4 regions of the Kocuria sp. GQ42 genome follow, and region 1 is predicted to be linked to each of the others. Evidence: riboswitches for the same ligand, from Rfam matches in the RefSeq annotation. Region 1 holds a riboswitch; each other region holds the start of a gene.
The links. Region 1 has a riboswitch for S-adenosylmethionine ahead of AC6CH6_RS12785 (acyl-CoA dehydrogenase family protein). Riboswitches for the same ligand answer to the same signal wherever they lie in the genome.
Positions count from the first base shown of each region.

Region 2: linked by a shared signal. The riboswitch ahead of AC6CH6_RS15220 (LLM class flavin-dependent oxidoreductase) and the one ahead of AC6CH6_RS12785 (acyl-CoA dehydrogenase family protein) in region 1 are both predicted to bind S-adenosylmethionine.
Region 3: linked by a shared signal. The riboswitch ahead of AC6CH6_RS07340 (bifunctional o-acetylhomoserine/o-acetylserine sulfhydrylase) and the one ahead of AC6CH6_RS12785 (acyl-CoA dehydrogenase family protein) in region 1 are both predicted to bind S-adenosylmethionine.
Region 4: linked by a shared signal. The riboswitch ahead of AC6CH6_RS13985 (methylenetetrahydrofolate reductase) and the one ahead of AC6CH6_RS12785 (acyl-CoA dehydrogenase family protein) in region 1 are both predicted to bind S-adenosylmethionine.

Region 1 is NZ_JCAXEN010000006.1:16,670-18,857, forward strand. Features, by position in the region: gene moeB (molybdopterin-synthase adenylyltransferase MoeB) at 1-1,037, shown strand, start outside; SAM riboswitch class I at 1,211-1,305, shown strand; gene AC6CH6_RS12785 (acyl-CoA dehydrogenase family protein) at 1,419-2,188, shown strand, end outside.
Region 2 is NZ_JCAXEN010000007.1:230,727-232,914, forward strand. Features, by position in the region: gene AC6CH6_RS15220 (LLM class flavin-dependent oxidoreductase) at 1-1,167, opposite strand, end outside; SAM riboswitch class IV at 1,246-1,360, opposite strand; gene AC6CH6_RS15225 (CoA-binding protein) at 1,516-1,980, opposite strand; gene AC6CH6_RS15230 (maleylpyruvate isomerase N-terminal domain-containing protein) at 2,069-2,188, opposite strand, start outside.
Region 3 is NZ_JCAXEN010000002.1:414,289-416,476, forward strand. Features, by position in the region: gene AC6CH6_RS07330 (CPBP family intramembrane glutamic endopeptidase) at 1-93, shown strand, start outside; gene AC6CH6_RS07335 (VOC family protein) at 117-755, opposite strand; SAM riboswitch class IV at 898-1,013, shown strand; gene AC6CH6_RS07340 (bifunctional o-acetylhomoserine/o-acetylserine sulfhydrylase) at 1,090-2,188, shown strand, end outside.
Region 4 is NZ_JCAXEN010000006.1:272,501-274,688, forward strand. Features, by position in the region: gene metE (5-methyltetrahydropteroyltriglutamate--homocysteine S-methyltransferase) at 1-351, opposite strand, end outside; gene AC6CH6_RS13985 (methylenetetrahydrofolate reductase) at 408-1,334, opposite strand; SAM riboswitch class I at 1,405-1,511, opposite strand; gene AC6CH6_RS13990 (ArsR/SmtB family transcription factor) at 1,763-2,116, shown strand; gene AC6CH6_RS13995 (SRPBCC family protein) at 2,120-2,188, shown strand, end outside.

The DNA.
Region 1 (2,188 bases):
TCGGCGCCGGGGGGCTCGGGTCCCCGGCCCTGCAGTACCTCGCCGCGACGGGGGTCGGGACCCTCGGGATCGTCGACGACGACGTGGTGGCGCTCTCCAACCTGCAGCGACAGGTGGTGCACACGACCGCCGACGTCGGCCGCCCCAAGGCCGTCTCCGCCGCCGAGGCCGTCACCGCGCTCAACCCGCTGGTGGAGGTCCGCACCCACCCCGTCCGGCTGGACGCGGACAACGCCGTGGACATCATCGGCCGGTACGACCTGGTCCTGGACGGCGCCGACAACTTCGCGACCCGCTACGTGGTCAGCGACGCCGCAGCCCTGACCGGCACACCCTGCGTGTGGGGCTCCATCCTGCGCTTCGAGGGGCAGGTCAGCGTCTTCTGGGCCGGGCACGGGCCCACCTACCGGGACCTCTACCCCGAGGCCCCGCCGGACGGCGAGGTGCCCAGCTGCGCCGAAGGCGGGGTCTTCGGCATGCTCCCCGCCACCGTCGGCGCGGTCATGGTCACCGAGGCCGTCAAGCTCGTCACCGGCACCGGGGAGCCCCTGCTCGGGCGGGTGCTGCTGCACGACGCGCTCGCGATGACCTGGCGCGAGATGCGTCTCACCCCGGACCCCGACGCCGCCCCGGTCACCGCGGTGGCCCAGCCCGCCGCGGTCTGCGCGCTGCCCGGCGCGGACCCCTCCGAGACCGTCGGGGCGGCCGAGCTGGCCCGGCTGCTCGAGCGCCGGGAGCGCGGGGAGGCGTCCTTCGCCCTGGTGGACGTGCGCGAGGACTGGGAGCGGGAGCTCGTGGCCATCGACGGCGCCGTGCCCGTCCCGCTGCAGAAGATCCTGGACCGCGGAGCGGACGCCCTGCCCCCGGAAGCCCGCGGCGCGGACCTCGTGCTGCACTGCAAGGCCGGCGCCCGCTCCGCGACCGCGCTCGCCGCGCTGCGGTCCTTCTACGCCGGGCGGGAGGAGCGGGTCCGCCACCTGGAGGGCGGGGTGCTCGCCTGGGTGGCGCAGGTGGACCCGGACCAGCCGGTGTACTGAGCCGATCGGCGACCCCGCCCTGTTCTTTCCTGTCCGGGGTGGCGGGCGTGCCGCGCCGGGCCTGTACACCAGGCGGGCCGAGGTGACGGTCTGTGACGTCGTCGTGACCTCCGATGACGTCCGGACGTCATCCGGTGGCACCGGACCTCGGTGGTCTGGTGCCATGTCAGACGTCACCATTCAGAGCGGCCGAGAGATCTGGCTCGACGACGCCGCAGCAACCCGCCCTCCTCCGGGGTCAGGGTGCTCATGCCAGAACCGATGGAGATCCCGGATCTGCAGTCGGTCCGTGACGTCAGCCTCCTGCGCTGCCGCCACCGGACCCGCCCCCGGCGCGACCGGCCGACCGGCAATCCTCGGTGCGACCGAGAGGACCACCGCATGACCCCGAGCACGGTCGAGGAGACCACCGCCCATCCCCGCGCCGGCACCGACCTCGCCGCCGGCCTGCCCGGGGACTACGCCGGGCTGCGGGAGCACTTCCGGCCGCTGTTCGCGGAGATCGCCGCCGGCGCCCTGGACCGGGACCTCCGGCGCTCGCTGCCCTACGCGGAGGTCGGCCGGCTGGACCGGGCCGGGTTCGGCGCCCTGCGCGTCCCGGCGGCCCACGGCGGCCCCGGGGTCAGCCTCGAGGTCTTCACCCGGCTGCTGGTCGACCTGGCCGAGGCCGACTCCAACATCGCCCACCTCTACCGCTCCCACCACGGCTTCGTGGAGTCCCTGCGCTTCCTGCCCCGGGAGCTCCAGAAGGTCTGGTACCCGCGGGTGCTGGCCGGAGCCACCGTCGGCAACGCCTCCACGGAGAAGGGCGGCAACGCGCTCGGCACCCTGAACACCGTGCTGAGCCGGACCGCCGAGGGTTGGGAGCTCACCGGCCGGAAGTTCTACGCCACCGGTTCCGTCTTCTGCGACTACACCCGTGTCTCGGCCGCCCTGGACGGCCGCGACGGGCGCCGCTTCGCCGTCGTCGCCACGGACGCCGAGGGCGTGACGCTCGAGGACGACTGGGACGGCTTCGGGCAGAAGCTCACCGGCACCGGCACCGCGGTCTTCGACCGGGTGAGCGTCCCGGACGACGCCGTGCTGGACCGCACCGCCGGCAGCGCGGAGGCCGTCCACGAGGCCGCCTTCTTCCAGCTCGTGCTGCTGGC
Region 2 (2,188 bases), on a different contig from region 1:
GCCCTCGTCGATCCACCGCTCGAGCTCGTCGGCCACGGTCTGCGGGGACCCGACGATCGGCACGCCCATGCCGCCCATCGAGATGTGCTTGGCGACCTCCTTGATCGTCCACTTCTTGTGCGGGTCGGCCGTGGTGAAGGGGGTCAGGAAGGACTGGATCGAGTCGGTCTTGATGTACTCCAGGACGTCGTTCTCGTCGTAGCGGCCCAGGTCCAGCCCGGACCAGCCGCCCACGAGGCCCAGCGCGCCGTCGGTGTCCGCGTACCGCTCGTAGTCGCGGCGCTTCTGCTCGGCCTTCGCGTCGGTCTCGTCGACGATCACGTGCAGCATGGCGAAGATCTTGAGGTCGTCCCGGTTCCGGCCGCTGGCCTCCGCCTCGTCGCGCAGCTTGTCGGTGACCACCCGGGTCAGGTCCGGGCGGATGCCGCCCACGAACACCGCCTCCGCGTGGCGGCCGGCGAACGCCCGCCCGCGGGAGGAGGCCCCGGCCTGGAAGATCAGCGGCGTGCGCTGCGGGGACGGCTCGGTCAGCCCGATGCCGGGGACGTCGAAGTACTTGCCGTGGTGCTGGATGGGGTGCACGAGCGCCGGGTCGGCGAAGACGCCGTTGACCCGGTCGCGCCGGACCGCGCCGTCCTCCCAGGAGCCCTCCCAGAGCTTGTAGCAGACCTCCATGAACTCCTCGGCGATCTCGTAGCGCTCGTCGTGGGAGATCTGCTCCGTCAGCCCGTGGTTCTCGGCGGCCGACTTCAAGTAGGACGTCACCACGTTGAAGCCCATCCGGCCCTTCGTGAGGTGGTCGAGGGTCGCGAACTTCCGGGCGAGCGGGTACGGCTGCTCGTAGGTGATCGCGCTCGTCACGCCGAAGCCGAGGTGCTTCGTCACGGCCGCCATCGCGGAGATCTGCATGAAGGGGTCGTTGACCGGGATCTGGGTGGCGTCCCGGATCACCGGGGCCGCGGAGTTCTGGTAGACGTCGTAGTACCCGACGACGTCCGCGAGGAACAGCGCGTCGAAGAGCCCCTTCTCCAGGACCTGGGCGACGTCCGTCCAGTACTCGATGGTGTTGTACTCGTCCGCCCGGGAGCGGGGGTGCTTCCACAGACCGGGGGCCTGGTGGCCCACGCAGGTCATGTCGAAGGCGTTCAGGGCGATGCGCTTGCTCATGGGGTGTTCCTCCCGGGTCGATGCCGACCCGCGCCCGTGCGTCGTGGAGACCTGCCCGCGGGTCCGACGCACTGGTGGGCGCCGTACTTGCCGCGGAGCACGTGCACCGCGGCCCGATGTTCATCTGGGGCACCCCGCTACGGGAGAGGGTTGCCGCCCGACCAGCCAGAGCTTCGTGTCGGGACTCGTCATCGTCGTCGGGGGACAGCTTAGCGGGTGGCCCCTGACCGGGTGCAACCCCCGTGCGGTCCCGCCGCACGGGGACGGTCCCGGCCGGCAGCGGGACGGTGCCGATCCGGTACGGGCAGCTCCGCAGGGGCGCTCAGCCGGGTCGCTCCGCCGGGTCGTTCAGCCGGGCGGGGCGAGCGGCGGGGTCCGGCCCGGGTCCAGGGTCCAGCCCCGCCGGAGCAGGGACCGGAGCTCGATCAGGGGGCAGGTGTCCATGACCACATCGAGGCCGACCCGCTCCGCCCGGGCAGCGGCGTCCTCGTCGACGACGCCCAGCTGCAGCCACACCGCGGCGGCGCCCACGGCGATGGCCTGGTCCACCACCGCGCCGACGCGGCGGGAGTTCACGAAGCAGTCCACCACGTCGATCGGCCCCGGGACCTCGGCGAGCGTGCGGTGGCCGGGCTCGCCGTGCACCGGCTCGCCCTTCGGGTTGACCGGGACGATCGTCATGCCGAGGTCGTCCCGGATCCGCTTCGCCACCGAGTGCGCCGGACGGGCCGTGTTGCCGGTCAGCCCCACCACGGCCCACCGGCCGGGCCGGGTCATGAGGCGGTCGATGACGGCGGGGTCGTTGCGGCTCATGCCCCCAGCCTGGCACGGAACCCGTCCCCCCTCCTTCTTCCTCCGCGAAGTTGCACGTGTCGGCGACCTCGCGGGGGGGAAAGGAGGGTCAGGAGAAGAGCGGCAGGAGGTCCGCGTGCGCGCCCAGCTCCGCACGCTCCTGGGCGGTCAGCTCCGCCCGGCCGGTGCCCACGCGGGCGAAGTGCTCGTCGCTCCAGTGCTCGAGCGG
Region 3 (2,188 bases), on a different contig from region 1:
TACCGGCGCACCGGCCGGGTGACGCCCCTCGTCGTCGCGCACTTCCTGCTGGACGCCGTCGGCTTCCTCGGGGCCGCCCGGCTGCTGGGCTGAGCCCCGCCCCACGGTGCCCGGGCTCAGATGGTGACGGCGCCGTCCGGGGTGCTGAACGTGACGGAGAGCACCCCGGGGGTGCCGTCCGGATAGCGCCAGTCGACCTCGAGGTCCTCGAGCGCGGTCTCGACGGGGGCGCCCAGCCACTCGGTGACCCGCTCCGGGGCTCCGGCGATGGCCATCCCCGCGAGCCCGACGTCCGTGATCCGCGCCTGGGACGGGTGCATCTCCGGGGCGGAGTCGAAGTGGATCATGAACGGCAGCTGCGGATCGGCGATCAGGCCCTTGACACCGATCTGGTGCCACTCCAGGCACCGGCCGTCCGGGAACACCCGGTGGCCGGGCACGGAGCGGCGCCCCAGGCGCTGCTCGAAGGGGGCGAGGTCCTCGACCTCCACGACCCAGCCCAGCCAGCCGCCGCCGGCGGCGGACCGCGCGCGCACGGCCTGCCCGAAGGGCGCCTTCTCCGCCGCCGGGTGCTGGAGGACCTCGACGACCTCCACGTACTGGTGGTTCGTGAGCGGCAGGATCATGTTGCGGGTGCCGAAGCGGGGGTGCACCCCGCCCTTGACCGGTTCGATCCCGAGCTGGTCGGCGATGCGCTCGGTGGTGGCCTCCAGGCCCTCCGGGCGGCAGGCGTAGGACACGTGGTCGACTCTCATGGGCACATCGTGGCACCCTGTGAGTTTCGTCTCCAAATCGGTCCGCGACGCGCCGGGCACCGTGCGGGCGACACCCCTGCCGGAGCGTCACGCCCGGCCCCGGCTTGACGCCGCGCGGCCCTGATCCGGAGAATGCTGTCCAGGTCATGAGCGCCAGCGTCCAAGCCCCAGCTAGCTGGCCGGCAACCCTCCACCGCGGTGGGGTGCCCTGGGTGAAGACCAGGCTCCTCGCGACCGGCGAGCGAGCAAGCGCGGGTCCCCGGCGCCCGGCCGTTCCCGGCCGCACCGCCTCGGCCGGGACGGGACCCCTGAGATCCACAAGGAGTCCCACGGCATGTCCGATCTCCCCGCCTCCAGCACCGACGCCTCCGCCGCCCGCACCGACGTGGCCGCGGCCGAGCGCCCCACCCCCGAGAACCCCGGGGGCTGGGCCTTCGAGACCCGGCAGATCCACGCGGGGCAGAGCCCCGACCCGGTCACCGGCTCCCGCGCCCTGCCGATCCACCAGACCACGTCCTTCGTCTTCCCCGACGCCCAGGCCGCCGCCGACCGCTTCGCGCTCGCCGAGCTCGGCCCGATCTACACGCGGATCGGCAACCCGACCACGGAGGTCGTGGAGAACCGGATCGCCGCCCTGGAGGGCGGCGTGGGTGCCCTCATGCTCAGCGCGGGGCAGTCGGCGACGACGTTCGCCGTGCTCAACGTCGCCGGCGCGGGCGACCACCTCGTGGCCAGCCCCAGCCTGTACGGCGGGACCTACAACCTCTTCAAGTTCACGCTGCCCAAGCTCGGCATCGAGACCACCTTCGTCTCCGACCCCGACGATCCCGAGGCGTGGCGGCGGGCGGTCCGGCCGAACACGAAGGCCTTCTTCGCCGAGACGATCCCGAACCCGCGCAACGACGTCCTCGACATCGAGACGGTCTCCGGGATCGCCCACGACCACGAGGTCCCGCTCATCGTGGACAACACCGTGGCGACCCCCTACCTCATCCAGCCCCTGCGCTGGGGCGCGGACGTCGTGGTGCACTCGGCCACCAAGTTCCTCGGCGGGCACGGCACCGCCATCGGCGGCGTGATCGTGGACTCCGGGGCCTTCGACTACGGCCGCTACCCGGATCGCTTCCCCGGCTTCAACCAGCCGGACGAGTCCTACGGCGGTCTCGTCTACGCCGAGGCCCTGGGCGCCGAGGGGCCCTTCGGCGTCAACCTGTCCTACATCCTCAAGGCCAGGGTGCAGCTGCTGCGCGACCTCGGCTCGGCGATCTCCCCGTTCAACGCGTTCCTCATCGAGCAGGGCATCGAGACGCTGTCCCTGCGGATGGAGCGGCACGTGGCCAACGCCGGGACGGTGGCCCGCTGGCTCGAGGCCCGCGAGGACGTGCGCTCGGTGTCCTGGGCCGGGCTGGAGTCCTCCCCGTGGCACGAGCGGG
Region 4 (2,188 bases), 260 kb from region 1:
AGCGCGCCCGGCGTCGCCGCGGGCCAGCACGAAGCTCGCGTCGAGGCCGAGCCGGCCCTCGGCGTCGGCGAGGTCGGCGAAGCGGGTCGGCACCGCCCCGAGGGCCACGGTGGTGTCCAGGACCTGGTCGTAGAGGGGGAACGCCGCGGGCAGGGACGAGTCCCGGGCGCCGAGGCCCAGCTCCACGAGCCGGCGGTGGGTCGCCAGCTGCAGGTCGGCGGCCGCCGACTCCAGCTCCTCGCGGGTCGAGCGCCCGGCCCAGTAGGCCTCCAGGGCCTTCTTCAGCTCGCGGCGGCGGCCGATCCGGGGGTAGCCGGTGATGGTGGCGGCGGGGAACGGGACAGTGGTCATGGTGGTCTCCTGAAGAGGTGTCGAGGGGTCGTGCGGAACGGTGGGTCGGTGCGTGCTCAGGCGGGGAGCAGGAGGTCGTCGAGCGCGACGGGCACGTGCGGGACGCGCGGGAGGTCCACGTGCTCCAGCAGGTCGAGCGCGGCCCGGTGCTCGTTGAAGGTGTAGAGGTGCAGCCCGGGGGCGCCGGCGTCCAGGGCGGCGCGGGCCAGCCGCGCCGCGAAGGCCACGCCGGCGCGGTGCCGCTCGGCAGGACCGGGCGCGTCCTCCAGCGCGGCGGCCAGGCCCGGGTGGGGCGCCAGGCCCGCCAGCCGGCACAGCGTCCGGAGCCGCCGCGGGTCGGTGACCGGCATGATCCCCGGGACGATCGGGATCGTCACCCCGGCCGCCCGCGCCGCCGCGACCAGGCGCTCGTAGCGCTGCGGGCGGAAGTAGACCTGCGTGATCGCGAAGTCCGCCCCGGAGCGCTGCTTGGCCAGCAGCACCTCGACGTCGTGCCGGAACGAGGGCGACTCCGGGTGCCGGGTCGGGTAGGCGGCCACGCCCACGGCGAGCCGGCCGGCCGCCAGGGCCGCGGTGTGGCGCTGCTCGACCTCGCGCACGAGCTCCACGAGCTCGCCGGCGTGCCGCAGCTCGCCCGGCTCGGCACCGGGGTCGAGGTCGCCGCGCAGGGCCAGGACGCCCCGGACGCCGCGGCGAACCAGGGCGGCCACGGTCTGCTCCAGCTCGGCCCGGGTGCTGCCGACGCACGTCAGGTGGGCCAGGGGCCGCAGGCTCGTGCGCGCCAGGAGGTGGTCGAGCAGGGCGAGCGAGCTGTCCCGGCGCTGCTCGTCCCCGCTGTACGTCACCGAGACGTGGTCGGGACGGGTGGGCTCGAGCTCCTCGATGGTCCGCAGCAGCGTGTCGGCGCTCGCCGCGCTGCGCGGCGGATAGAGCTCGTAGGACAGGGACGGCGGCGCCGGCCGGGCGGTCGGGCGTGGTGTCACGTTCTTCCTCCAAGGGTCACCCCGAGGGAGGGCAGCAGCCGTCCCGGAGTGGACCCGGGAGGCTGCGACAGCTCCATCGGTCCTGGCGGGAGCACCGTTCCGCGCACCCGGTGGCGGGGGCGCGGATGGTTGCTGCGGCGTCGACGAGCCAGGTCTCTCGGCCGCTCTGGATAGATGCAGGACCCATTCCAGCGGGTGCCCCGCCGCGCTGCCAAGTGCGGGCGCCCAGAAGACGCCGGTGCGCCGACTGTGACGACCGCGGCGTCACAGGACGCAACACGGACGCGCGACGACGCACCGGCGGTGAGGCCCGAGAGGAGCGCAGGTCCGGGTCCGTCACGATCCGGTCTCGGGTCTTGCCGGGCCCGGGCGGGCGGCCTAGTCTTTGACAACCAACAGGTTGATCAAGGAATCAGTTGACAAACACCGTGGACCCCGGCGACGACGAGCTCGACAGGGCCTTCCTGGCCCTGGCCGACCCGGTCCGCCGCCGCATCGTCGCCCGGCTCAGCCGCGGACCGGCCACGGTCACCGAACTGGCGGAACCCTTCGCGATCTCCCTCCAGGCGGTCTCGAAGCACATCCAGGTCCTCGAGCAGGCGCAGCTCGTCACGCGCACCCGTGACGCCCAGCGCCGGCCCGTCCACCTGGACCCCGCACGGCTCGAGGCGCTCACCGCGTGGATCGACCGGTACCGGCTGGTCCGGGAGGAGCAGTTCCGCCGCCTCGACGCCGTGCTCGACACCCGAGCCGCGGACCGCGGCGAGCACACCCAGGACTGAACCATGGGACACGCACTGCACCTGACCGTCCCCGACGGCCTGCCCTTCATCGACTTCGAGCGCGAGTTCGAC